One region of the Kitasatospora sp. NPDC029367 genome, then DNA from elsewhere that is predicted to be linked to it. Evidence: predicted binding sites of a transcription regulator. Region 1 holds the regulator's gene; the other holds the start of a gene.
What was found. Region 1 encodes HrcA, which represses chaperone genes, less so after heat shock. Its sites were predicted from a motif close to TTNGCACTCNGNNNNNCNGAGTGCNAA; they were not measured.
Positions count from the first base shown of each region.

Region 1 (11,150 bases):
ACGTGCGGGATCACCAGGACGTGCACGGGGGCCTTGGGGGCGATGTCGCGGAAGGCGAGGACGCGCTCGGTCTTGCGCAGCACGGTCGCCGGGATCTCGCCCGACACGATCTTGCAGAACACACAGTCGGACTGCGGCTCGCCGGCCATCGGAATCTCCTCGGTTCGGTCGTCGATCACGTTGCACGGGCCGTACGGGCGCAGCCTAGCCGAGCCGCCCGACCGCCTGCCGGTACTCCCTCAGGTGCTTCCAGCGCACCGAGCGCATGCCGACCACGTCCCCCTCCTCGAGGTCGAAGTCCTCGGACAGGAAGGCCACCGCCAGGAAGACGAAGCCGAGCAGCCAGCGCCTGGTCAGCCGCCAGGTGTTGGGGCGCATCACCCGCTTGCGGCGCACCACCCGCATCGCCAGGATCCCCTTGCCCACGCTGAAACCGGTCAGCCGGGCGAGCACCACCTGGTTGAGGAACGAGGCGAGCAGGCCGACGCCCAGGAAGGCCGCCCAGAACTGCACCACCGTGCCGCTCGCGTGCTGGGCGGCGTGGCCGGCCGCGGCCGCGACCGGCTTGGTGCGGCCCGCGGCCTCGTCGGAGGCGACGGCGGCGGAGAAACCGAGGCTCAGTGCGAGGGCGAAGTCCAGCACGATCGCCAGGAAGCGCCGGAAGCCGCCCGCCTCCGGGGGGCACGGCGGCAGCGCGGGCTGCGGCTGCTGGTGGTTCTGCTGCTGCGGGTAGGGCTGCTGCTGCGCCTGCGGGTACGGGGCCTGCCCGTACGGCGGTTGGGCCTGCGGGTACGGCTGGGGCTGCCCGTACGGCTGGGGCTGCTGCGGGTACGGCTGCGGGGGCTGCCCGTACGGACCCTGGCCGTACGGGTTCGGCCCCGGGCCGCTCTGCGGGTACTGCTGCTGCGGGTACTGCTGGTTCTGCGGGTACTGCGGCGGCGGATAGCCCTGCGCCATGGTGTGCTCCCCCGTGAGCCGTCGACCAGATCACGATCGTGATCAAGAACAGCCCCGCATCCTACCCACGCCCCGGCACGGGAGCCCGGCCGCGCCGGACCCCCGCGCCCCGAAGGGCCCCGCGCCGGCTACCCCCAGGGCAGTGGCGGCGCCGTGCGGGCCGGGGTGGCGGCCAGGGTGTCGAGGGCGATCCGCACCGCCTCGGCCAGCTGCGGGTCCTCGCCGGCCGCCCAGTGGTGCGGGGCGAACGGCACCTCGACGTCCGGGTCGACGCCGTGGTTCTCCAGGCCCCAGCCGTAGTTCTCCATCCACATCGCGTACTTGGGCTGGGTGACCAGGGTGCCGTCGACCAGCTGGTACCGGCTGTCGATGCCGATCACCCCGCCCCAGGTCCGGGTGCCGACCACCGGGCCGATGCCGAGCGCCTGGATGGCGGCGTTGACGATGTCGCCGTCCGAGCCGGACAGTTCGTTGGCGATCGCGACCACCGGCCCGCGCGGGGCGTCCATCGGGTAGGGCACCCGGCCCTCGGTGTCCCGGATCGCGTACCAGCCGACGATCCGCCGGGCCAGCTTCTCTATCACCAGCTGCGAGGTGTGGCCGCCGCGGTTCTCCCGGACGTCCACGATCAGGCCCTCCTTGGCCATCTCGGTGGAGAGGTCTCGGTGCAGCTGCGCCCAGCCGGCCGTCTGCATGTCGGGGATGTGCAGGTAGCCGAGCCGGCCGCCGGACAGCTCCCGCGTCTTCGCCCGCCGGCCGGCCACCCAGTCGTGGTAGCGCAGCGCCTCCTCGTCGGCGAGCGGGACGACCACGGGGTGGCGCCGGTCGGTGCCGTCCTTTCCGGCCACGGTCAGCTCGACCGGCTGCCCGGCGGTGCCCGCCAGCAGCGGGGCCGGGCCGGTGACCGGGTCGACCGGGCGGCCGTTGACGGCGAGCACGGCGTCGCCCGGGCGGACCGCCGCGCCGGGCGCGGCCAGCGGCGAGCGGGCCCGGGGGTCGGAGGACTCGCCGGGCAGGATCCGGCCGATCCGCCACTGCTCGCCGTCCCGGACCAGGTCGGCGCCGAGCAGGCCCTGGCGCCGGGCGGGTTCGGTGTAGCGGCCGTACGGGACGACGTAGGCGTGCGAGGTGCCGAGTTCGCCGTTCACCTCCCAGAGCAGGTCGACCAGTTCGTCGTGCGAGCCGACCCGCTCGACCAGCGGCCGGTAGCGCTCCAGGATCCCGGCCCAGTCGACGCCGCCGAGGTCGGGGCGCCAGAAGTTGTCCCGCATCAGCCGGCCGTTCTCGGCGTACATCTGCCGCCACTCGGCGGCCGGGTCGACGGTCACCCGCAGCCGGGTGAGGTCGACGGCGGTCTCGTCGTCCTCGCCGCCGGCCTTGCGGTCGGCCGGGACGATCCGCAGCTCGCCTCCGTCCAGCACGGCCAGCCGGGTGCCGTCCCCGCTGACCGAGAACCCGTCGACGCCGTGCACCAGTTGCTCGACCCGGCGCTTCCTGAGGTCGAAGCGCTCCAGCACCGGGCGGGGCCGGTCGTCGTCCAACGAGGCCGCCTCGTCGCCGAGTTCGCCGAGCAGCGGCGCCCTGGTCCACAGCACCCCGTCCTTGGCGGCGCGCAGCGCGTGGAAGCGGCCGCCCTCGACCGGGAAGGGGACGATCCGGTCGGCGATGCCGTCCAGGTCCACCCGGACGGCCGGCACCGCCCCGCCCGCGGCCTCCTCGCCGTCCGCCGTGCGGGCCCCGGGCTCGTCCTCCTCCCCGCCGGGCGCCCGCCCGGACCGCTGCGGGCCGAACGGGGACGGCGTCTCGGCGGCGAGCGTCACCAGGTAGGGGCGGCAGCCGTTCGGGAAGGACAGGCCGAAGGCGTGGGCGTCGTAGACCGGGTCGAAGCTGCGCACCGACAGGAAGGCCAGGTAGCGGCCGTCCGCGGTGAAGGCGGGCGAGGTGTCCAGGAAGCGCTGCGAGGTGACCTCCCCGACGGTGCGGGTGGCCAGGTCGGCCAGCACGATCTGGCGCAGCGAGTAGGGGCCCATCCGGTGCACCGGGCGCGACCAGGCCAGCCAGGCCGAGTCCGGGCTGAACACCAGTCCGCTGACCTCGCCGTCGGTGCTGCGCTCCAGCTCGTGCACGGCGCCGTCGGCCAGGCCGACCACCAGCACCCGGCCGTCGTGCACGCCGACCGCAGCCCGCCTGCCGTCCGGGGAGACCACCAGCGAGTTGACCCGGCCCAGTCGCCCGGCGGCCAGCCGGCGCCGCTCGGGGTCGTGCACGGCGGGGGCGTACTCCAGGGCGTCCTCGCCCTCGGCGTCGGACACCCAGAGCACGCCCTGGGCGCCGTCCTCGCCCGGCACCACCCGGGCCAGCCGGGCGCGCACGCCCGGGGTCTCGTCCAGCACCCGGGCCGGGCCCTCGCGGTGGGTCAGCCAGTGCACGCTGCCGCGCACCACCACGGCGCCGGCCCGGCCGGTGCGGTCCGGGGCGACGGACTCCAGCCAGTGCGCGGCGTGCACCGGGTGGGGGCGGCGGCGGGCCCGCGAGCCGGCCGGACGGACGTCCAGCCGGCGCGGGGTGGCGGTCTCCAGGTCGTCCAGCAGCCACAGGTCGCCGGCCCGGTGGAAGACCACCCGGGTGCCGTCGGTGGTGGCGTTGCGGGCGTAGAAGCCGTCCGGGTCGGTGCTGTGGCGGCGCAGGTCGGAGCCGTCCGGGCGGCTGGACCACAGCTCGCCGACGCCCTCGTGGTCGGACAGGAAGGCGATCCGGCCGTCGCCGTCCCCGGCCACCCAGAGCGGGGAGTCGAGCTGCCCGGCCAGCTCCTGGTGGATCCGGACGAACCGGTCCTGCCCGATCCACAACTTGCCGGCCCGGCCGCCCCGGTAGCGCTTCCACCAGGCCGGCTCGCGGTTGTTGACGGTCACCAGCAGCACCCGGTCGCCGGCCGGCTCGAAGGCGAGCCCGCCGACCGGCCCGTACGGCAGCCGCACCGCCTCGCCGCCGTCCAGCGGCACGGCGTGCGCCCAGCAGCGGCGCACGCCGGACTCGCCCGCGCCGGTGGTGGCGATCGGGCGCCCGTCGGCGGTCCAACCCTGCACCCGGGTCTCGGCGTTGCCCCAGTACGTCAGCCGCCGCGACGGTCCGCCGTCCACCGGCACCACGTGCACCTCGGGGGCGCCGTCCCGGGTGGAGGTGAAGGCGATGTGCCGCCCGTCCGGGGAGAACCTGGGGTGCTGCACCGGCAGGTGATCGGCCGTCAGGCGCCAGGCCCGGCCGCCGTCCAGCGGGGCGAGCCACAGGTCGTCCTCGGCGACGAAGGCGACCAGGTCACCGTGCAGATGGGGATGGCGCAGATAGGCGCCCGCAGAGGTGCTCAGGGAGTCCGTCACGCCGCCAGCGTAGGCAGCTTCGGGTACGAGCCGCTCCGTTTTCCGCAGACTCCCGGCGGGCGCACGGGAGTTGCCGGCGGGGTCAGGCCCAGCGGCCGGTGCGCCCCAGCAGCAGCGCGCCCGCCGCCACCCCGGCGGTCGAGGTGCGCAGCACCGAGGGGCCCAGCCGGTACGGCTTGGCCCCGGCCTCGGCGAAGGCGGCCAGCTCCTCCGGGGAGACCCCGCCCTCCGGGCCGACCACCAGCACGATGTCCCCGTCGGCCGGCAGCGCGGCCTGCGCCAGCGGCTCGGCGCCCTCCTCGTGCAGCACGGCGGCGAGCGCGGCCCCGGCCAGCAGCGGTGCCAGCTGCCGGGTGGTCATCGGCTCGCGCACCTCGGGGAAGCGCAGCCGGCGGGACTGCTTGCCCGCCTCCCGGGCGGTGGCCCGCCACTTGGCGAGCGCCTTGGCGCCGCGCTCGCCCTTCCACTGGGTGATGCAGCGCGAGGCGGCCCAGGGCACCACCACGTCCACGCCGACCTCGGTCATGGTCTCCACGGCCAGCTCGCCGCGGTCGCCCTTGGGCAGCGCCTGGACGACCACGATCCGCGGCGCCGGCTCCGGCTCCCGCCGCACGGCGGCCACCGTGACCTCGATCGCGTCCTTGCCGAGCACCGCGGCGACGGTGCCGTCCACGCCCAGCCCCAGCCCGTCCGCCAGGGTGACCGCCTCGCCGGTCGCCAGCCGCTTCACCGCCGCCGCGTGCCGCCCCTCGGGCCCGTCGAGCCGCAGTACGGCCCCGGGCGCGGCGGCGGCGATCCGCTCGGTCTCGACGACGAAGACGGGCGCGGTCATGGCGGGGAACCTTTCCTGGGGTGGCCTGCGGCCGGGGAGGGGAAACACCGCAGGGGTGCCGGGGGTCCTCCCCCCCCGGCACCCCTGCGTGGACGACTACCGGCCGTTGAAGGCGTCCTTCAGGCGCGAGAACAGGCCCTGCTGGCCCGGCGCGAACTGGCCGGACGGCCGCTCCTCGCCGCGCAGCAGCGAGAGCCGGCGCAGCAGCTCCTCCTGCTCGGCGTCGAGCTTGGTGGGCGTCTGCACCTCGACGTGCACTATCAGGTCGCCCCGGCCGCCGCCGCGCAGGTGGGTGATGCCCCGGCCGTGCAGCGGGATCGACTGGCCGGACTGGGTGCCGGGCCGGATGTCGACCTCCTCCAGCCCGTCCAGGGTCTGCAGCGGCACCTGGGTGCCGAGCGCGGCCGCCGTCATCGGGATGGTGACGGTGCAGTGCAGGTCGTCCCCGCGCCGCTGGAAGACCGCGTGGGTGGTCTCGGCGATCTCGACGTACAGGTCGCCGGACGGGCCGCCGCCGGGGCCGACCTCGCCCTCGCCGGCCAGCTGGATCCGGGTGCCGTTGTCCACACCGGCCGGGATCTTCACGGTCAGGGTGCGGCGGGCCCGCACCCGGCCGTCGCCGGCGCACTCGGGGCACGGGGTCGGCACCACGGTGCCGAAGCCCTGGCACTGCGGGCACGGGCGGGAGGTCATGACCTGGCCCAGGAACGAGCGGGTGACCTGGGACACCTCGCCCTTGCCGCGGCACATGTCGCAGGTCTGGGCCGAGGTGCCGGGGGCCGCGCCCTCGCCGTTGCAGGTGGTGCAGGTGACGGCGGTGTCGACCTGGAGTTCCTTGGTGGTGCCGAAGGCGGCCTCCTCCAGGGTGATCTCCAGCCGGATCATGGCGTCCTGGCCGCGGCGGGTGCGCGAGCGCGGGCCGCGCTGGCCGGCCGCGGCGCCGAAGAAGGCGTCCATGATGTCGGAGAAGCCGAAGCCCGCCGCGCCGGCGCCGAAGCCGCCCGCGCCACCGCCGCCGCCCGGCGACAGCGGGTCACCGCCCAGGTCGTAGACCTGGCGCTTCTGCGGGTCGGAGAGCACCTCGTAGGCGGCGTTGATCTCCTTGAACCGCTCCTGCGTCTTCGGGTCCGGGTTGACGTCCGGGTGCAGTTCGCGTGCGAGGCGCCGGAACGCCTTCTTGATCTCGTCCTGCCCCGCATCCCGTCGGACGCCGAGTACCGCGTAGTAGTCCGTGGCCACCAAATGCTCCGCTTGTTCCGCCTGTAGTAGTGCTGCGACTGGACGCCGGCCGTTGCGAATCCAACGGCCGGCGGTGTGCTACGACTCGGCCAGGATCTGGCCCACGTACCGTGCCACCGCCCGCACCGCCCCCATTGTGCCCGGGTAGTCCATCCGGGTCGGACCGATCACACCCAGTTTGGCCACACTCTCGTCGCCCGAACCGTAGCCGACCGAAACGACCGAGGTGGAATTCAGCCCTTCGTAGGCGTTCTCCCGCCCGATCCGGACCGTCATCGCGGCGTCCGTGGTCTCACCCAGGAGGCGGAGCAGGACGACCTGCTCCTCCAGGGCCTCCAGCACCGGCTGGATGGTGAGCGGGAAGTCGTGCCCGAAGCGGGTCAGGTTGGCGGTGCCGGCCAGCATGATCCGTTCCTCGTTCTGCTCGGCGAGCGCCTCGAACAGCGTCGCCAGGACCGTGCTGACGGTCGGCCGGTCGGCCGCCTCGAAGGCCGCCGGGAGCTCCTCCAGGAGCCCCGGGACGTCCGGCAGCCGCTGGCCGGCCGCCCGGGTGTTGATCCGCGAGCGCAGGTCCGCCAGGACCGTCTCGCCGACCGTGCCCGGGCAGTCGACCATCCGCTGTTCGACCCGGCCGGTGTTGGTGATCAGCACCAGCATCACCTTGGCCGGGGCCAGCGCCACCAGCTCGATGTGCCGGACGGTGGAGCGGGTCAGCGAGGGGTACTGCACCACGGCGACCTGGCGGGTCAACTGGGCGAGCAGCCGCACCGTACGGGTGACCACGTCGTCCAGGTCGACGGCGCCGTCCAGGAAGTGCCGGATCGCCCGGCGCTCCGGGGAGCTCATCGGCTTGATCTCGGCGAGCTTGTCGACGAACAGCCGGTAGCCCTTGTCGGTGGGGATCCGCCCGGCGCTGGTGTGCGGCTGGTGGATGTACCCCTCCTCCTCCAGCGCCGCCATGTCGTTGCGCACGGTGGCCGGGGACACCCCGAGGTTGTGCCGCTCCACCAGGGCCTTGGAGCCGACCGGCTCCTCGGTGCCCACGTAGTCCTGGACGATCGCGCGCAGCACGGCGAGCTTGCGGTCGTCCAGCTGGCGGACCTCTCCGGCCATGGGGCACGCACCTCCGTCTTCGCACGTTGTCCGTCTGTGATGCTGCGAGCCGCTCCGGGGAGGGCCCCGACCCTGGCACTCTGCACGCACGAGTGCCAAAACCGTACCTGCCAGTGTACGGCCCGGGTCGTACCGCAGGAACGGCCCGGCCGGGGTGATCCTGCCCGCAGTTCCGGACGGCCACCGCGACACTCCGCGTGCACGGGTGGTGCCCCGGGGCCGTCCGGGTGGCAGCATCGAAAGCGACGGCGAACGGAGGAGCAAGCGATGTCGAGCTCGGGCCAGCACACCCGTTTCGCGCCCGACCGCGGCCTGACCAGCCGCATGGTCGGGACGATGTTCGTGATCGGGCTGCTGTACGTCGGTTTCACGGGCCTGCTGATCGCGCTGCTGCGCGGGGCCTGGCCGCTGATCGTGCTGATCTCCGGCGGGCTGTTCGTGGCCCAGTTCTGGTTCAGCGACAAGATCACCGAGCGGGCCATGGGCGCCCACCAGGTGACCGAGGAGCAGTACCCCCAGCTGCACGGCACCATCGACCGGCTCTGCGCCCTGGCCGACATGCCCAAGCCCCGCGTGGCGGTCGCCGACAACGACATGCCGAACGCCTTCGCCACCGGCCGCAACCCGCAGAACGCCGTGGTGTGCGTCACCACCGGACTGCTGCGCCGACTGGAACCCGAGGAGCTGGAGGGCGTCCTGGCGCACGAGCTGTCGCACGTCGCCCACCGGGACGTCGCGGTGATGACCATCGCCGGCTTCCTGGGCGTGCTCGCCGGGGCGATGACCCGGGTCGCGATGTACGGCGGGTTCATGGGCGGCAACCGCAACAGCAACGACCAGAACGCGGCCATCGCGGCGCTGGTCATCCCGCTGGTGTCGATCGTGGTCTACGCGATCAGCTTCCTGCTCACCCGGCTGCTGTCCCGCTACCGCGAACTGGCCGCCGACCGGGCCGCCGCCCAGCTCACCGGCCGGCCCAGTGCCCTCGCCTCGGCGCTCACCAAGGTCACCGGGCAGATCGCCGCCATCCCCACCGAGGACCTGCGCAAGGCCCAGCCCTACAACGCCTTCTACTTCGCCCCCGCGCTGAGCGCCAGGGAGACCGCCTCCCAGCTGCTCTCCACCCACCCGACGCTGGAGAAGCGGCTGGCCCAGCTGGCGAAGATCTCCGAGCAGCTCGGCCGCTGACCCCCTACCGACCCGCCCCGACCCGCCAGAGAGGACCGCCGTGGGATTCCTGGACGCCCTGTTCGGCCGCACCAAGCCCGTCAAGCCCGACCTCGACCAGCTGTTCGGCCTGCCGTCCGCCGCGCTCACCCTGGAGGCCGGGGCCGGGTTCCTCCCCACCGGGCTCGGCTCGGTCTGCTTCGCGGCCGTCGAGGGCGCCGCCTTCGTCCAGGTGGAGCAGCAGGTCCGGGCCCTGCTGGACGCCGACACCGAACGCGGCGGCGTCCCGGTGGAGGCCTCCAAGGACGGCTACGGCTACTCCTGGCTGCTCACCCGGCACACCCCCGAGGAACTCCCGGAGCTGGTCAACGACCTGCACGCGGTCAACAGCGAACTGGAGGCGAACGGCTTCGGCCCGCAGCTGCTCTGCTCCCTGGTCGTCTTCCGCAACGCCGAGGGCCAGTCGCTGGCCCTGGTCTACCTCTACAAGCGCGGCACCTTCTACCCCTTCGCCCCGATGCCCGGCGGCGGCGAGCGGCGCAACAGCCCGCTGGAGCTCCAGGTGAACGCGATGCTGGGGAACGACCTGCGGCTGGAGAAGGACCTCAGCCGCTGGTTCCCGGTCTGGGGCGCACCGGGCCTCTGACACCCCGTCCGTAAAATCGCCCCATGCGCAGCCACCAGTACGAACCGGACCTCACCCCGCCGTGGAAGAAGCAGCAGCCCGCACCCGAGGTGCCGGCCGAGCGGGACCTGGTGGTCGAGGAGGCGGCCACCGGCTACTGCGGGGCGGTGGTGCGCTGCGAGCGGACCGCGGAGGGGTTCACCGTCACCCTGGAGGACCGCTTCGGCAAGCACCGGGTCTTCCCGCTGGTGCCGCGCGGCTTCCTGCTGGAGGGCAGGGTGGTCACCCTGGTGCGCCCGGCCGCCCCGGCCGCGCCGCGCACCCCGGCCCGCACCGCCTCCGGTTCCCTCGCCGTGCCCGGTGCCCGGGCCCGGGTCGCCCGCGAGTCCCGGATCTACGTCGAGGGCCGGCACGACGCCGAACTGGTCGAGCGGGTCTGGGGCGACGACCTGCGCATCGAGGGCGTCGTCGTCGAGTACCTGCAGGGCATCGACGACCTCCCGGCGATCGTCGCCGACTTCGCCCCCGGCCCCGGCCGCCGCCTCGGCGTCCTGGTCGACCACCTGCTCCCGGGGACGAAGGAGCACCGCATCGCCGCCCAGGTCACGGGTGAGAACGTGCTGGTCGTCGGCCACCCCTACATCGACATCTGGCAGGCCGTGAAGCCCTCCAGCGTCGGCATCCCCGCCTGGCCCGCCGTCCCCCGCGGCGAGGACTGGAAGGAGGGCACCTGCCGCCGCCTCGGCTGGCCGGTGGACACCCCGGCCGCTTGGAAGCACATCCTGTCGAAGGTCAATTCCTACAAGGACCTGGAGCCGGAACTCCTGGCCAAGGTCGAGGAGTTGATCGACTTCACCGCCCTGCCGGGTCAGGAGTAGGCCTGGAACTCCGAGGTGTCGAGCGTGACGTCCAGCAGATCCACCGGAATGGGCTCGCCGAACTTGACGGTCCGCATCACCGTGTAGTCCGGCAGTCCGGAGACACTCGCCCGGGTCGGCTCGGTCAGCAGCACACAGACGGCCTTGAGCGGGTCAACGATCAGATACGCGGGAATCCCACCCTGGGCATAGAGCTCCCGCTTGGTTCGGTGGTCACGGAGCGCGCTGGGCTTCGTGACCACTTCGACCACCAGAGTGACCGCGGCTGCGGGCAACTCCTCAACGGGCCCGCGCTCGAACACAACCAGGTCCGGTTGCGGCTCACCGACGTCACCCGGGAAGGAGAGGCTCTGCTTCGTCAAGCCATGCCATTTCCCGTAGGGGATCTGGTCGAGCAGGGACGCGACGATGAGGTTGGTCGCCAGGTCGGAGCTCGGAGACAGCAGGATCTCCCCGAAGATGATCTCGACACGAACACCTTCCGGGATTTCGAGCCGCTCAAGGACCCTCTGCACCCGCGTACTTGAAGTAGTCACGCGAACACGATAGGTCCCCGGTCAGTCCACCAGGTCACGCACGACGGCGTCCGCCAGGAGCCGTCCCTGGAGGGTCAGGGCGGCGCGGCCCTGCTCGTAGGCCGTCTCGGCGAGGAGGCCGTCGGCGAGGGCCTTGGCGGCGGCCCGGCGGCCCGCCTCGGCGAGGAGGTCGAGGGGGATGCCGTCGGCCAGGCGCAGTTCCAACAGGATGCGCTCGACCCGGCGGTCCTGCTCCGACAGCACCTCGCGGCCCAGGGCCGGGGTGCGGCCCTCGGCGAGGGCCTGGGCGTAGGCGGCGGGGTGCTTGGCGTTCCACCAGCGGACGCCGCCGACGTGGCTGTGGGCGCCGGGGCCGGCCCCCCACCAGTCGGCGCCGGTCCAGTAGAGCTCGTTGTGGCGGCAGCGCCCCTCGGGGGTGGTGGCCCA
Region 1 covers NZ_JBVHYH010000002.1:192,309-203,458, reverse strand. Annotated here, with positions in the region: gene ACZ4W5_RS03105 (histidine triad nucleotide-binding protein) at 1-149, opposite strand, end outside; gene ACZ4W5_RS03100 (RDD family protein) at 205-957, opposite strand; gene ACZ4W5_RS03095 (S41 family peptidase) at 1,086-4,334, opposite strand; gene ACZ4W5_RS03090 (16S rRNA (uracil(1498)-N(3))-methyltransferase) at 4,417-5,166, opposite strand; gene dnaJ (molecular chaperone DnaJ) at 5,263-6,405, opposite strand; gene hrcA (heat-inducible transcriptional repressor HrcA) at 6,484-7,518, opposite strand; gene htpX (zinc metalloprotease HtpX) at 7,786-8,706, shown strand; gene pspAB (PspA-associated protein PspAB) at 8,747-9,331, shown strand; gene ACZ4W5_RS03065 (DUF3097 domain-containing protein) at 9,355-10,188, shown strand; gene ACZ4W5_RS03060 (Uma2 family endonuclease) at 10,179-10,703, opposite strand; gene hemW (radical SAM family heme chaperone HemW) at 10,746-11,150, opposite strand, start outside.

Region 2 (11,150 bases), on a different contig from region 1:
GCCGACCACCGCGCCGAAGGCCCGTTCGGCGAGGACTCCGGGACGTCTGGGAGACTGACCCTGATGACAACTGCGAACACGACCGGAACGGCCACCCTCACCGACGGCGTACGGGCCGAGGCGACCATCGATCTCGCCGCCCTGCGCGGCAACCTCGCCAGCCTGCGGGAACGCGTCGGGAGCACGGCGGTGATGCTCGCGGTCAAGGCGGACGCCTATGGCCACGGCGCGGTCGAGTGCGCCCGCGAGGCGGTCGCGAACGGGGTCAGCTGGCTCGGCTGCGCGACGCCGGACGAGGCGTTGGCGCTGCGGGCCGCGGGCATCCGCCCCGACCAGGCCCGCATCCTGTGCTGGCTGTGGACGCCGGGCGGGCCGTGGCGCGAGGCGCTGCGCGCGGACCTGGACATCTCGGTCAGCGGCCGGTGGGCGCTGGAGGAGCTGCTGACGGCCGTTCGGCAGACCGGCGTTCCGGCGCGCGTCCACCTCAAGGCCGACACCGGCCTCGGCCGCAACGGCTGCCAGCCGCACGACTGGCCGCAGCTGGTGGCCGAGAGCCGGCGGGCCGAGGCGGAGGGGCTGCTGCGGGTGGTCGGCGTCTGGTCGCACTTCGCCGCCGCCGACGAGCCCGGCCACCCCTCGATCCAGGCCCAGTTGGACTCCTTCCGCACCGCGCTGGCGCAGGCCGAGGCCGCCGGGCTGCGCCCCGAGGTCCGGCACCTGGCCAACTCCCCGGCCACCCTGCTGCTGCCCGAGTCGCACTTCGACCTGGTCCGCACCGGCCTGGCCGCGTACGGGCTGTCGCCGGTGCCCGAGGTGGGCTCGCCGGCCGACTTCGGGCTGCGCCCGGTGATGGCGCTGACCGCCCGGCTGGCGCTGGTCAAGCACGTCCCCGGCGGGCACGGGGTCAGCTACGGCCACCACTACGTGACGCCCGGTCCGACCACGCTGGGCCTGGTCCCGGTCGGCTACGGCGACGGCGTACCGCGGCACGGCAGCGGCACCGGCCCGGTGCAGATCGGCGGCAAGTGGCGCACGGTGGCCGGCCGGGTCGCGATGGACCAGTTCGTGGTGGACCTGGGCGGCGACACCCCCGAGACCGGCGACGAGGTGCTGGTGTTCGGCAACGGCGAGCGCGGTGAGCCGACCGCCGAGGACTGGGCCCGCGCCTGCGGCACCATCTCGTACGAGATCATCACCCGGATCGGCACCCGGGTGCCCCGCCGCTACCTGGACGGGAGCCACGGCGGCGGCCACGACGGGGGCCGTACGGCATGACCGACACGCCGGCCGACAGCAACCCGGTCGCGGCGGTGGCCAAGGCGGCCGGCGCGGCCACCGGGGTGAGCCGGGCCGGTGTGATCGGGATATCGGTCGGCGTGCTGGCGGCCGGCGCGGCCGCGGGCGTCGCGATCGAGCGGCTGACGGTCGGCCGGGCGATGCGCCGCCGGGCCCGGGCCGAGCTGGAGGCGGCCGCCCCGTACGGTTCGCTGCGCGGGCGCCCGCTGACGGTGGCCGCGCCGGACGGCACCGAGCTGTACGTCGAGCTGGACGGCACCGGCTGGGACGAGCCGGACGGCACCCCCTCTCAGCCGCTGACCGTGGTGTTCAGCCACGGCTACTGCCTCAACCAGGACAGCTGGCACTTCCAGCGGGCGGCGCTGCGCCAGGGCCTGCGGCTGGTCTTCTGGGACCAGCGCAGCCACGGCCGCTCCGAGCGCTCCCGCTCGTACCTGGCGGGCGAGCCGGCCAGCATCGACCAGCTGGGCGGTGACCTCAAGGCGGTGATCGACGCCGTCGCGCCGACCGGGCCGCTGGTGCTGGTGGGCCATTCGATGGGCGGCATGACGGTGATGGCGCTGGCCGACCAGCACCCTGAGCTGTTCCGGACGCGAGTCGCCGGGGTCGCGCTGGTCGGCACCCTGGCGGGGGACTGGAACGAGGTGAGCCTCGGTCTGCCGAAGGCGGGGGCCAAGCTGTTCAAGAAGGTCGCGCCCGGGGTGGTGAAGCTGCTCGGCCGTCAGGTCGACCTGGTGGAGGCGAGCCGGCGGATCGGCTCGGACGTGGCCGCCCTGTTCTACCGGCGGTTCTCCTTCGGCGGCCGGGACGTCGACCCCGGCGTGGTGCGCTTCGCCGAGCAGCTGCTGGACGCCACCCCGATCGACGTGGTCGCCGAGTTCTACCCGGTGTTCGGCGCGCACGAGAAGTACGGGGCGCTGGCCGCCCTGCGCGGCCTGCCGGCCCTGGTGCTGGCCGGGACGAAGGACCTGCTGACGCCCTCGGCGCACAGCGAGGCGATGGCCGAGCGGCTGCCGGGGGCCGAACTGGTGCTGGCCGAGGGCGCCGGGCACCTGGTGCTGCTGGAGCGCCCGGAGCTGGTCGACCACGAGCTGGCGCGGCTGCTGCGCCGGGCCGCCGACTTCGCCGGTGCCGCGCCGCTGCCGCCGGCCGTCCTCGAACTCGCGGCCGAACCGCCCCGGGAGGAGCGTCCTCCAGCGGCCTCGGACCCGGACGCGCGCCCGGACGCGGACCCGGATCCGGCCGTCGACCCCGCCTGAGACCGGCCCGGGCCCCCGTCGGGCCCGCCGGGCACCCGCGCGCCACGGCAGGGTGCGGTGATGTGGCACGGTAGCGGTGGCGGCCGGTGGTCGGTACGCCGCTACGGACTGAAGGGCAAGACACGCGCATGGGCTCGCACGCCACTCTGACCGTCCCCACTCCGGAGCGGATGGGCCGGCTCGGCCGGGAGCTGGCCGCGCTGCTGCGGCCGGGGGACCTGGTGCTGCTCTCCGGTGAGCTGGGGGCGGGGAAGACCACGCTGACCCGGGGCCTGGGGGAGGGGCTGCAGGTGCGCGGGGCGGTGACCTCGCCGACCTTCGTGATCGCCCGGGTGCACCCCTCGCTGGTCGGCGGCCCGGCCCTGGTGCACGTGGACGCGTACCGGCTGGGCGGGGACCTCGACGAGATGGAGGACCTCGACCTGGACGTCTCGCTGCCGGAGTCGGTGATCGTGGTCGAGTGGGGCGAGGGCAAGGTCGAGCGGCTGTCCGAGGAGCGCCTGGAGGTCCGGATCGAGCGGGCGATCGGTGACACCGCCGGGGAGGACCACGACCCGCGCCGGGTGCTGCTCACCGGCATCGGGCCGCGCTGGGCGGGCGTCCCGCTGGCCGGGCTGGCCGGGCTGGCCGAGTAGGCGCCCCCGGCACAGGTCGATCGGGTTCCACCGTTTTGCCGACAGGCCGTCGGCAAGGTGTTGCGGGCGGGGCGCCGGGCGTGGTGGGATGGGTGCTGCGGTTAGGTCTGCCTAACTAGGGAGGCGCCATGTCGAGCACCACCCCCGCCCCGGAGCGCTCCGTGCGCGACACCGGGGCCGGAGAGTCCGCCCGCCGCGCTCCGGGAGAGCCGATGCGGGCCCTGCTGGCCGCCTGCGCGGCCGCCGAGGCGGTGTCCAGGCCGCCCGAGCCGAAGGCCCGGCAGGCCGACGAGGAACCCGAGGCGGGCGCGCCCCGGGCCGCCGCCTAGCGCTGCCGGGCGCCCGCCCGTCCGCCCCGTCCGCCCCGTCCGCCCGTCCTACGGGACCACGACCACCTTGGTGCCGGTCGGCGCGAAGTCCCAGAGCAGTTGCCCCTCGGGGCGGCCGCTGCGGATGCCGCCGGTCTTGGCCTTCGGGTCGGCGGTCGGCGTCGTGCCGTCCAGCGCCGCGCTGAATCCGAACACCACGCCGTTCTGCTGCGCGAAGCGCACCACGTGCTCGATCTGCTTGCCGTCCGTCCCGGTGGCGGTCTGGGTGCGGCTGTACACCGAGTAGCTGCCCGGGGCGGGCTCGACCGAGCCCGGGGTGACCGCGAAGGCGGCCGCGACCTGCGGGTTCTTCTTCGGGTCGACCAGCCAGACGAAGTGGCCGCCGGCCGAGTAGACGACCCGCGTGCCGCTGCCCGAGGTGGCCGGCAGCGGCGGGACGGTCGGGGTGGCGGAGGCGCTCGGCGTCGCGGAGGCGGCCGGGCCGGTGGACGTCGAGGCGACGGTCGGCCTGGCTCCGCCCGCGCGGTCCTGGGCGCCGTTGGCCTGGAAGGCCAGCAGGCTCACCACTGCCAGGGCCCCCAGGGTCAACCCCGTGACCACCACTCCAGGACCCATCTTCGCCACGTGCCCGCTCCCGCCGCCGTCCGCTGTACGTACCGCCCTTATCGTGCCAGGTCCCCCGGGCGGGTCGGCGGGTGGCCAGTACGTGTGTTCCGGAGGGGGACACCAGCTCGATCGGCCGGTCGGCCCAACGTCGGTCTAACCTTGACCCGTGCTGCTGCTCGCGTTCGACACCGCTACCCCCGCCGTCACCGCCGCCGTCCACGACGGCACGGCCGTCCTCGCCGAGACCCACCAGGTCGACGCCAGGCGCCACGGCGAACTGCTGCTGCCCGCGATCGACCAGGTCCTGCGGGCCGCCGGAGTGGACAAGAGCCGGCTCACCGGCATCGCGGTCGGCGTCGGCCCGGGCCCGTACACCGGCCTGCGGGTCGGTCTGGTGACCGCCGCCGCGCTCGGCCACGCGCTCGGCCTGCCCGTGCACGGCGTCTGCACCCTGGACGCGATCGCCTTCCAGGCCCGCGCCGAGGGCCTGGCCGGGCAGCCGTTCACGGTCGCCACCGACGCGCGCCGCAAGGAGGTCTACTGGGCCTCCTACGACGCCGAGGGCAACCGCACCGAGGGCCCCGGCGTGGACCGCCCGGCCGAGCTGACGCCCGCCGCCCGCTCGGTGGGCGCCGGCGCGCTGCTCTACCCCGAGGCCTTCCCGGGCGCCCACGGCCCCGAGCACGTCTCGGCCGGCGCCCTGGCCGGCTTCGCCGCCGCCGAGCTGGCCGCCGGGCGCGAGCTGCTGCCGAACGTGCCGCTGTACCTGCGCCGCCCGGACGCCCAGGTCCCGGCGGGCTACAAGAACGTCCTGGGGGGCAAGGCGGTGTTCCCGGCGTGAACCACGGCACCACCCTGCGCCCGATGCGCTGGTGGGACATCGAGCCGGTGCTGGACCTGGAGCTCAGGCTGTTCCCCGAGGACGCCTGGTCCGCCGGGATGTTCTGGTCCGAGCTCGCCGAGGCCCACCCCGGCGGCACCCGCCACTACTCGGTCGCCACCGCCGCGGACGGCACGATCGTCGGCTACGCCGGCCTGATGGCCGTCGCCGGTGACGGCGACGTCCAGACCATCGCCGTGGACGAGCGCCACCAGGGCGCCGGCCTCGGCACCGCCCTGCTCACCGACCTGATCCACGAGGCCGCCCGGCGCGGCTGCGCCGACCTGCTGCTGGAGGTGCGGGTGGACAACCAGCGCGCCCAGCGGCTCTACGAGCGCCACGGCTTCGAACCGGTGGGCATCCGGCGCGGCTACTACCAGCCCGCCGACGTCGACGCGCTGGTGATGCGCCTCGAGAACCCGAGCACTGACAGCACCGACCCGAAGGACATTGAGGACACCCCCCATGGCTGACGAACCGCTCGTCCTGGGCATCGAGACCTCCTGCGACGAGACCGGCGTCGGCATCGTGCGCGGCACCACGCTGCTGGCCGACGCGGTCGCCTCCAGCGTCAACGACCACGCCCGCTTCGGCGGCGTCGTCCCGGAGATCGCCAGCCGCGCCCACCTGGAGGCGATGGTCCCGACCATCCAGCGCGCCCTGGACACCGCCGGCATCAAGGCCACCGACCTGGACGGCATCGCCGTCACCGCCGGCCCCGGCCTGGCGGGCGCGCTGCTGGTCGGCGTCAGCGCGGCGAAGGCGTACGCCTGGGCGCTCGACAAGCCGCTGTACGGGGTCAACCACCTCGCCTCGCACATCTGCGTCGACCAGCTGGAGCACGGCCGGCTGCCCTCGCCGACGATGGCCCTGCTGGTCTCCGGCGGGCACTCCTCGCTGCTGCTCAGCGAGGACATCACCACCGACGTCCGCCCGCTCGGCGCGACCATCGACGACGCGGCCGGCGAGGCCTTCGACAAGGTCGCCCGGGTGCTCGGCCTGGGCTTCCCCGGCGGCCCGATCGTCGACCGGACGGCCCGCGAGGGGGACCCGAAGGCGATCGCCTTCCCGCGCGGCCTGACCGGGAAGAACGACCCCGAGTACGACTTCTCCTTCTCCGGCCTCAAGACCGCCGTCGCCCGCTGGGTGGAGGCCAAGCGCCGGGCCGGCGAGGAGGTGCCGATCGCCGACGTCGCGGCCTCCTTCCAGGAGGCGGTCACCGACGTGCTCACCCGCAAGGCCGTCAAGGCCTGCAAGGACAGCGGCGTCGACCACCTGATGATCGGCGGCGGCGTCGCGGCCAACTCCCGGCTGCGCGAGATGGCCCAGCAGCGCTGCGACCGGGCCGGCATCCGGCTGCGGGTGCCCCGGCCGGGCCTGTGCACCGACAACGGCGCGATGGTGGCGGCGCTGGGCTCCGAGATGGTGTGGCGCGGCCGCACCCCGTCCGCCTTCGAGCTGTCCGCGGACTCCTCGCTGCCCGTCACCGACGTCCACGTCCCGGCCGGGGATGCCGGGCACGGCGACGTCCACGGCCAGGCCTACCAGGCCCTCGGCGGCGGCGCCGCGTGACCGTCGCCGCGATGTGGGAGGCCCGCGCGGCGGACGGCCGCGGGGCCGAACTCGCCGCCTGGGTACGGGAGTTCGCGATTCCCGCGGTCCGCGGCACGGCCGGGCTGGAGCGCCTCGAACTGCTCTCCGCCTCCGGCGAGAGGGTGCTGCTGATCACCTGGTGGAGCGGCGAGCCCGTGCCGGTCGCCGACCCGCCGGCCGAACTGCTGGGCCGTCCGGTGCACCGCTGGTCCTTCACCAGCGAGCACGTCGAGCAGGGCCCGGACGGGAACCGCCGCGGCGGCGCTACCGTGCATAGCTGAGAGAACGCTGGACGGGACCGGGAGCGCGGTGCGGTGAACAGGGACGGGCTGAGTAGGACCAGGACCAGGGCGTACGCGGCGGGGGCGGTGGCCCTGCTGGCCTTCGCCACCGCGTGCGGCGACAACGGGGGCGGCGGCAGCGCCGCCCCGGCCGCGAGCACGGCCGGGACGGCGGCGGCGACCCAGCCGCCCGCCGGCGGCACCCCCGGTGCGGCGGCCACCACGCCCGGCGCGGCCCCGGCCCAGGGCGACGCCGCGGCCTGGGCGAAGTGGAACCTCAAGCCGCTCGCCCCGGCTCCCGCGCCGCCGGCCGACAAGCCCGTCAAGCTCGAACGCACCGGCACCGTACCGGTGTTCAGCGATGTGAAGACCACCGACAAGGTCGTCTTCATCACCATCGACGACGGCGCCGAGAAGGACCCGAAGTTCGTCGAGATGCTGACCGAGCTCAAGGTGCCGATCTCGATGTTCCTGACCAAGGACATCGTCAAGAACGACTACGGCTACTTCAAGCCGCTCCAGGCGCTGGGCAACCACATCCAGAACCACACCGTCACCCACCCGGTGATGAGCAAGCTCTCGGCCGACAAGCAGAAGTCCGAGATCTGCGAGGACCAGGCCGCGCTCACCCAGCAGTACGGCACCGCCCCGCTGCTGTTCCGCCCGCCGTTCGGCGACGGCGCCAACACCCCGATGCTCAACACCTCGGTGCAGCAGTGCGGCCCGCGCGCGATCGTGCTGTGGCGCGAGTCGATGCAGATCCACGACATGCAGTACCAGGCGGGCGACAAGAAGTTGAAGCCCGGCGACATCATCCTGGCGCACTTCCGCGGCCCCAAGGAGCTCAAGGGCGCCACCATGACCCAGATGTTCGCGGACCTGCTGGCCCGGATCCAGGAGCAGGGCTTCTCGGTGGCCCGGCTGGAGGACTACATCCAGGCGCCGCCCTCGTAGCCGCTCAGACCGGGCGGCCCACCGGCTGTCCGAGCATCATCAGCGGCCCGTTGTCGGTGCGGCTGAGGATCACCGTGACGGAGTCCGGCCCGGAGGGCTTGAGCTGGCGGCGCAGCTCCTCCGGGGTGATCGCCATCCCGCGCTTCTTGATCACCACCGTGCCGACCCCGCGCTCGCGCAGCAGCGCCTTCAGCTTCTTGACGTTGTACGGGAGCACGTCGGTGAGCTCGAAGGCGTGCGCGTACGGGGTGGCGACCAGCCGGTCCGAGGTCACGTAGGCGATCTTCGGGTCGATCAGCCGGCCGTCGACCTGCCCGGCCACCTCGGCCACCAGGTGCGCCCGGATCACCGCGCCGTCCGGCTCGTACAGGTACCGCCCGACCGGGCCGGCCGGCGGGTCGGGCAGGTCGCCGCCGGTCAGGCTGTCGCCGTGCGGCAGCAGGGTCGCGCGGTGCGGGCGGACCGCCCCGGTGCCGAACCAGAGCACCGCCTCCTTGACGTCCCCGTGGTCGGAGACCCACTCGGCCTCGGCGTCCGCCGGGACGGCCTCGTGCGGGATGCCCGGGGCGACCTTCAACGCGCCGATCGGGGTCCGCCGGCCGGCCTCGATCGCCCAGGAGAGCGGCGGGGCGTACGCCTCCGGGTCGAACACCCGGCCGCGCGAGGTGCGCCGGGCCGGGTCGGTGAACACCGCGTCGTAGCCGGTGACGTCCACCTCGGCGACGTCCGCGCAGCGCACCTCCACCAGCTCCGCCAGGCCCAGCGCGGCGGCGTTGGCGGCGGTGGCGGCGCAGGCCGCCGGGTCCTTGTCGACGGCCAGCACCCGGATCCCGGCCCGGGCCAGCGCCAGCACGTCCCCGCCGATGCCGCAGCACAGGTCCGCCAGGGTGCGCACGCCCAGCTCGGCGAAGCGGCGGGCCCGCCACTCGGCCACGCTGCGCCGGGTGGACTGCTCGACCCCGTTGGGCGTGAAGTACATCAGGTCGGCGTCCGCCCCGAACTTCGCCCGCGCCCGCTGCCGCAGCCGTGCCTGGCCGAACGCCGCCGACACCAGCTCCGCCGGGTGCTCCCGCCGCAGCCGGGTGGCCAGCGCCAGCTCCTCCTCGGGGGCGAACTCGCGCAGCTCGGCGAGCAGGGCCTGACCCTCGGGGGTCAGCAGGGGCTGGAGGTTCTCGGTGTCCACGGGCTCATTCTGACCGGTCGGCCCGTCGGTGCCCGAGTCGTCGGGTGTCGCGGGCGCCGTACACGAGTACGGACACTCGCCCGCCGGCCGAGCCCGCAGTGCGCGTCGTTGGCACTCTGGTTGACTGAGTGCTAACGGCGGCCTATGGTCGTCCTTGGCACTCCCCAGTGGGGGAGTGCTAACGCGAAGACGCGCTTCTGACCCCCGCGACGGCAGATGCGCAGGTTCGCCCCTACCCGTTAGAAAGCCCCGTAATCTCCGAAGGGGAGCTCGGACGTGACCACCAGCAGCAAGGTTGCCATCAAGCCGCTCGAGGACCGCATCGTGGTCCAGCCGCTCGACGCCGAGACCACCACGGCCTCCGGCCTGGTTATCCCGGACACGGCCAAGGAGAAGCCCCAGGAGGGTGTCGTCCTGGCTGTCGGCCCGGGCCGCTTCGAGGACGGCCAGCGGCTGCCGCTCGATGTCGCCGTCGGTGACATCGTCCTGTACTCGAAGTACGGCGGCACCGAGGTGAAGTACCAGGGCGAGGAGTACCTCGTCCTCTCCGCCCGCGACGTTCTCGCCATCATCGAGAAGTAAGTCGTTCCGACCCGCCCCGGATCCGTGTCCCTAGTGACAGGGGCCCGGGGCGTGGTTGTTGGTTCAGGTAGTTCGGAGGCCGGTCGGCCGGCCGCAGCCCCGAGGGAATAGGGAACATGGCGAAGATCCTGCAGTTCGACGAGGACGCCCGCCGCTCGCTGGAGCGCGGTGTCAACAAGCTGGCCGACACCGTCAAGGTGACCATCGGCCCCAAGGGCCGCAACGTCGTCATCGACAAGAAGTTCGGTGCCCCGACCATCACCAACGACGGCGTCACCATCGCCCGTGAGGTCGAGCTGGACGACCCGTACGAGAACCTTGGCGCGCAGCTCGTCAAGGAGGTCGCCACCAAGACCAACGACGTCGCGGGTGACGGCACCACCACCGCCACCGTGCTGGCCCAGGCCCTGGTCAACGAGGGTCTGCGCAACGTCGCCGCGGGCGCCGGCCCGGCCGCCCTCAAGAAGGGCATCGACAAGGCCGTCGCCGCCGTCTCCGAGCACCTGCTGTCCATCGCCCGTGAGATCGAGGGCAAGGACGACGTCGCCGCCGTCGCGTCCCTCTCCGCGCAGGACACCCAGGTCGGCGAGCTGATCGCCGAGGCGATCGACAAGGTCGGCAAGGACGGTGTCATCACCGTCGAGGAGTCGAACGCCTTCGGCGTGGAGCTGGACTTCACCGAGGGCATGCAGTTCGACAAGGGCTACCTGTCGCCGTACTTCGTCACCGACGCGGAGCGTCAGGAGGCGGTTCTCGAGGAGCCGTACATCCTGATCCACCAGGGCAAGATCTCCTCGATCCAGGAGATCCTCCCGCTGCTGGAGAAGATCCTGCAGAGCGGTACCTCCAAGCCGCTGCTGATCATCGCCGAGGACGTCGACGGCGAGGCGCTGTCCACCCTCGTGCTGAACAAGATCCGTGGCCTGTTCAACGCCGTCGCCGTCAAGGCCCCGGGCTTCGGCGACCGCCGCAAGGCGATCCTCGGCGACCTGGCCGTCCTCACCGGCGGCACGGTCATCTCCGAGGAGGTCGGCCTCAAGCTCGACCAGGCCGGTCTGGACGTGCTGGGCACCGCCCGCCGCGTGACCATCACCAAGGACGAGACCACCGTCGTCGACGGCGCCGGTGACTCCGAGGCCGTGGCCGGCCGCGTCGCCCAGATCAAGGGCGAGATCGCCGCGACCGACTCCGACTGGGACCGCGAGAAGCTGCAGGAGCGCCTGGCCAAGCTGGCCGGCGGCGTCTGCGTCATCAAGGTCGGCGCCGCCACCGAGGTGGAGCTCAAGGAGCGCAAGCACCGCCTGGAGGACGCCATCTCGGCGACCCGCGCCGCGGTCGAGGAGGGCATCGTCGCCGGCGGTGGCGCCTCGCTGGTGCACGCCGCCAAGGTGCTGGACGGCGGCCTGGGCCTGTCGGGTGACGAGGCCACCGGTGTCGCGGTCGTCCGCAAGGCGCTGCACGAGCCGCTGCGCTGGATCGCCCAGAACGCCGGCCTGGAGGGCTACGTCATCACCTCCAAGGTCGCCGAGCTGGAGGCCGGCCAGGGCTACAA
Region 2 covers NZ_JBVHYH010000028.1:32,409-43,558, forward strand. Annotated here, with positions in the region: gene alr (alanine racemase) at 64-1,275, shown strand; gene ACZ4W5_RS17710 (alpha/beta fold hydrolase) at 1,272-2,555, shown strand; gene tsaE (tRNA (adenosine(37)-N6)-threonylcarbamoyltransferase complex ATPase subunit type 1 TsaE) at 2,684-3,190, shown strand; gene ACZ4W5_RS17720 (hypothetical protein) at 3,319-3,519, shown strand; gene ACZ4W5_RS17725 (hypothetical protein) at 3,568-4,134, opposite strand; gene tsaB (tRNA (adenosine(37)-N6)-threonylcarbamoyltransferase complex dimerization subunit type 1 TsaB) at 4,292-4,966, shown strand; gene rimI (ribosomal protein S18-alanine N-acetyltransferase) at 4,990-5,478, shown strand; gene tsaD (tRNA (adenosine(37)-N6)-threonylcarbamoyltransferase complex transferase subunit TsaD) at 5,471-6,577, shown strand; gene ACZ4W5_RS17745 (hypothetical protein) at 6,574-6,879, shown strand; gene ACZ4W5_RS17750 (polysaccharide deacetylase family protein) at 6,913-7,833, shown strand; gene ACZ4W5_RS17755 (class I SAM-dependent methyltransferase) at 7,838-9,016, opposite strand; gene groES (co-chaperone GroES) at 9,293-9,598, shown strand; gene groL (chaperonin GroEL) at 9,715-11,150, shown strand, end outside.
Region 2: a site for HrcA is predicted at 9,125-9,151, ahead of groES (co-chaperone GroES). Genes of this name have one in related genera too.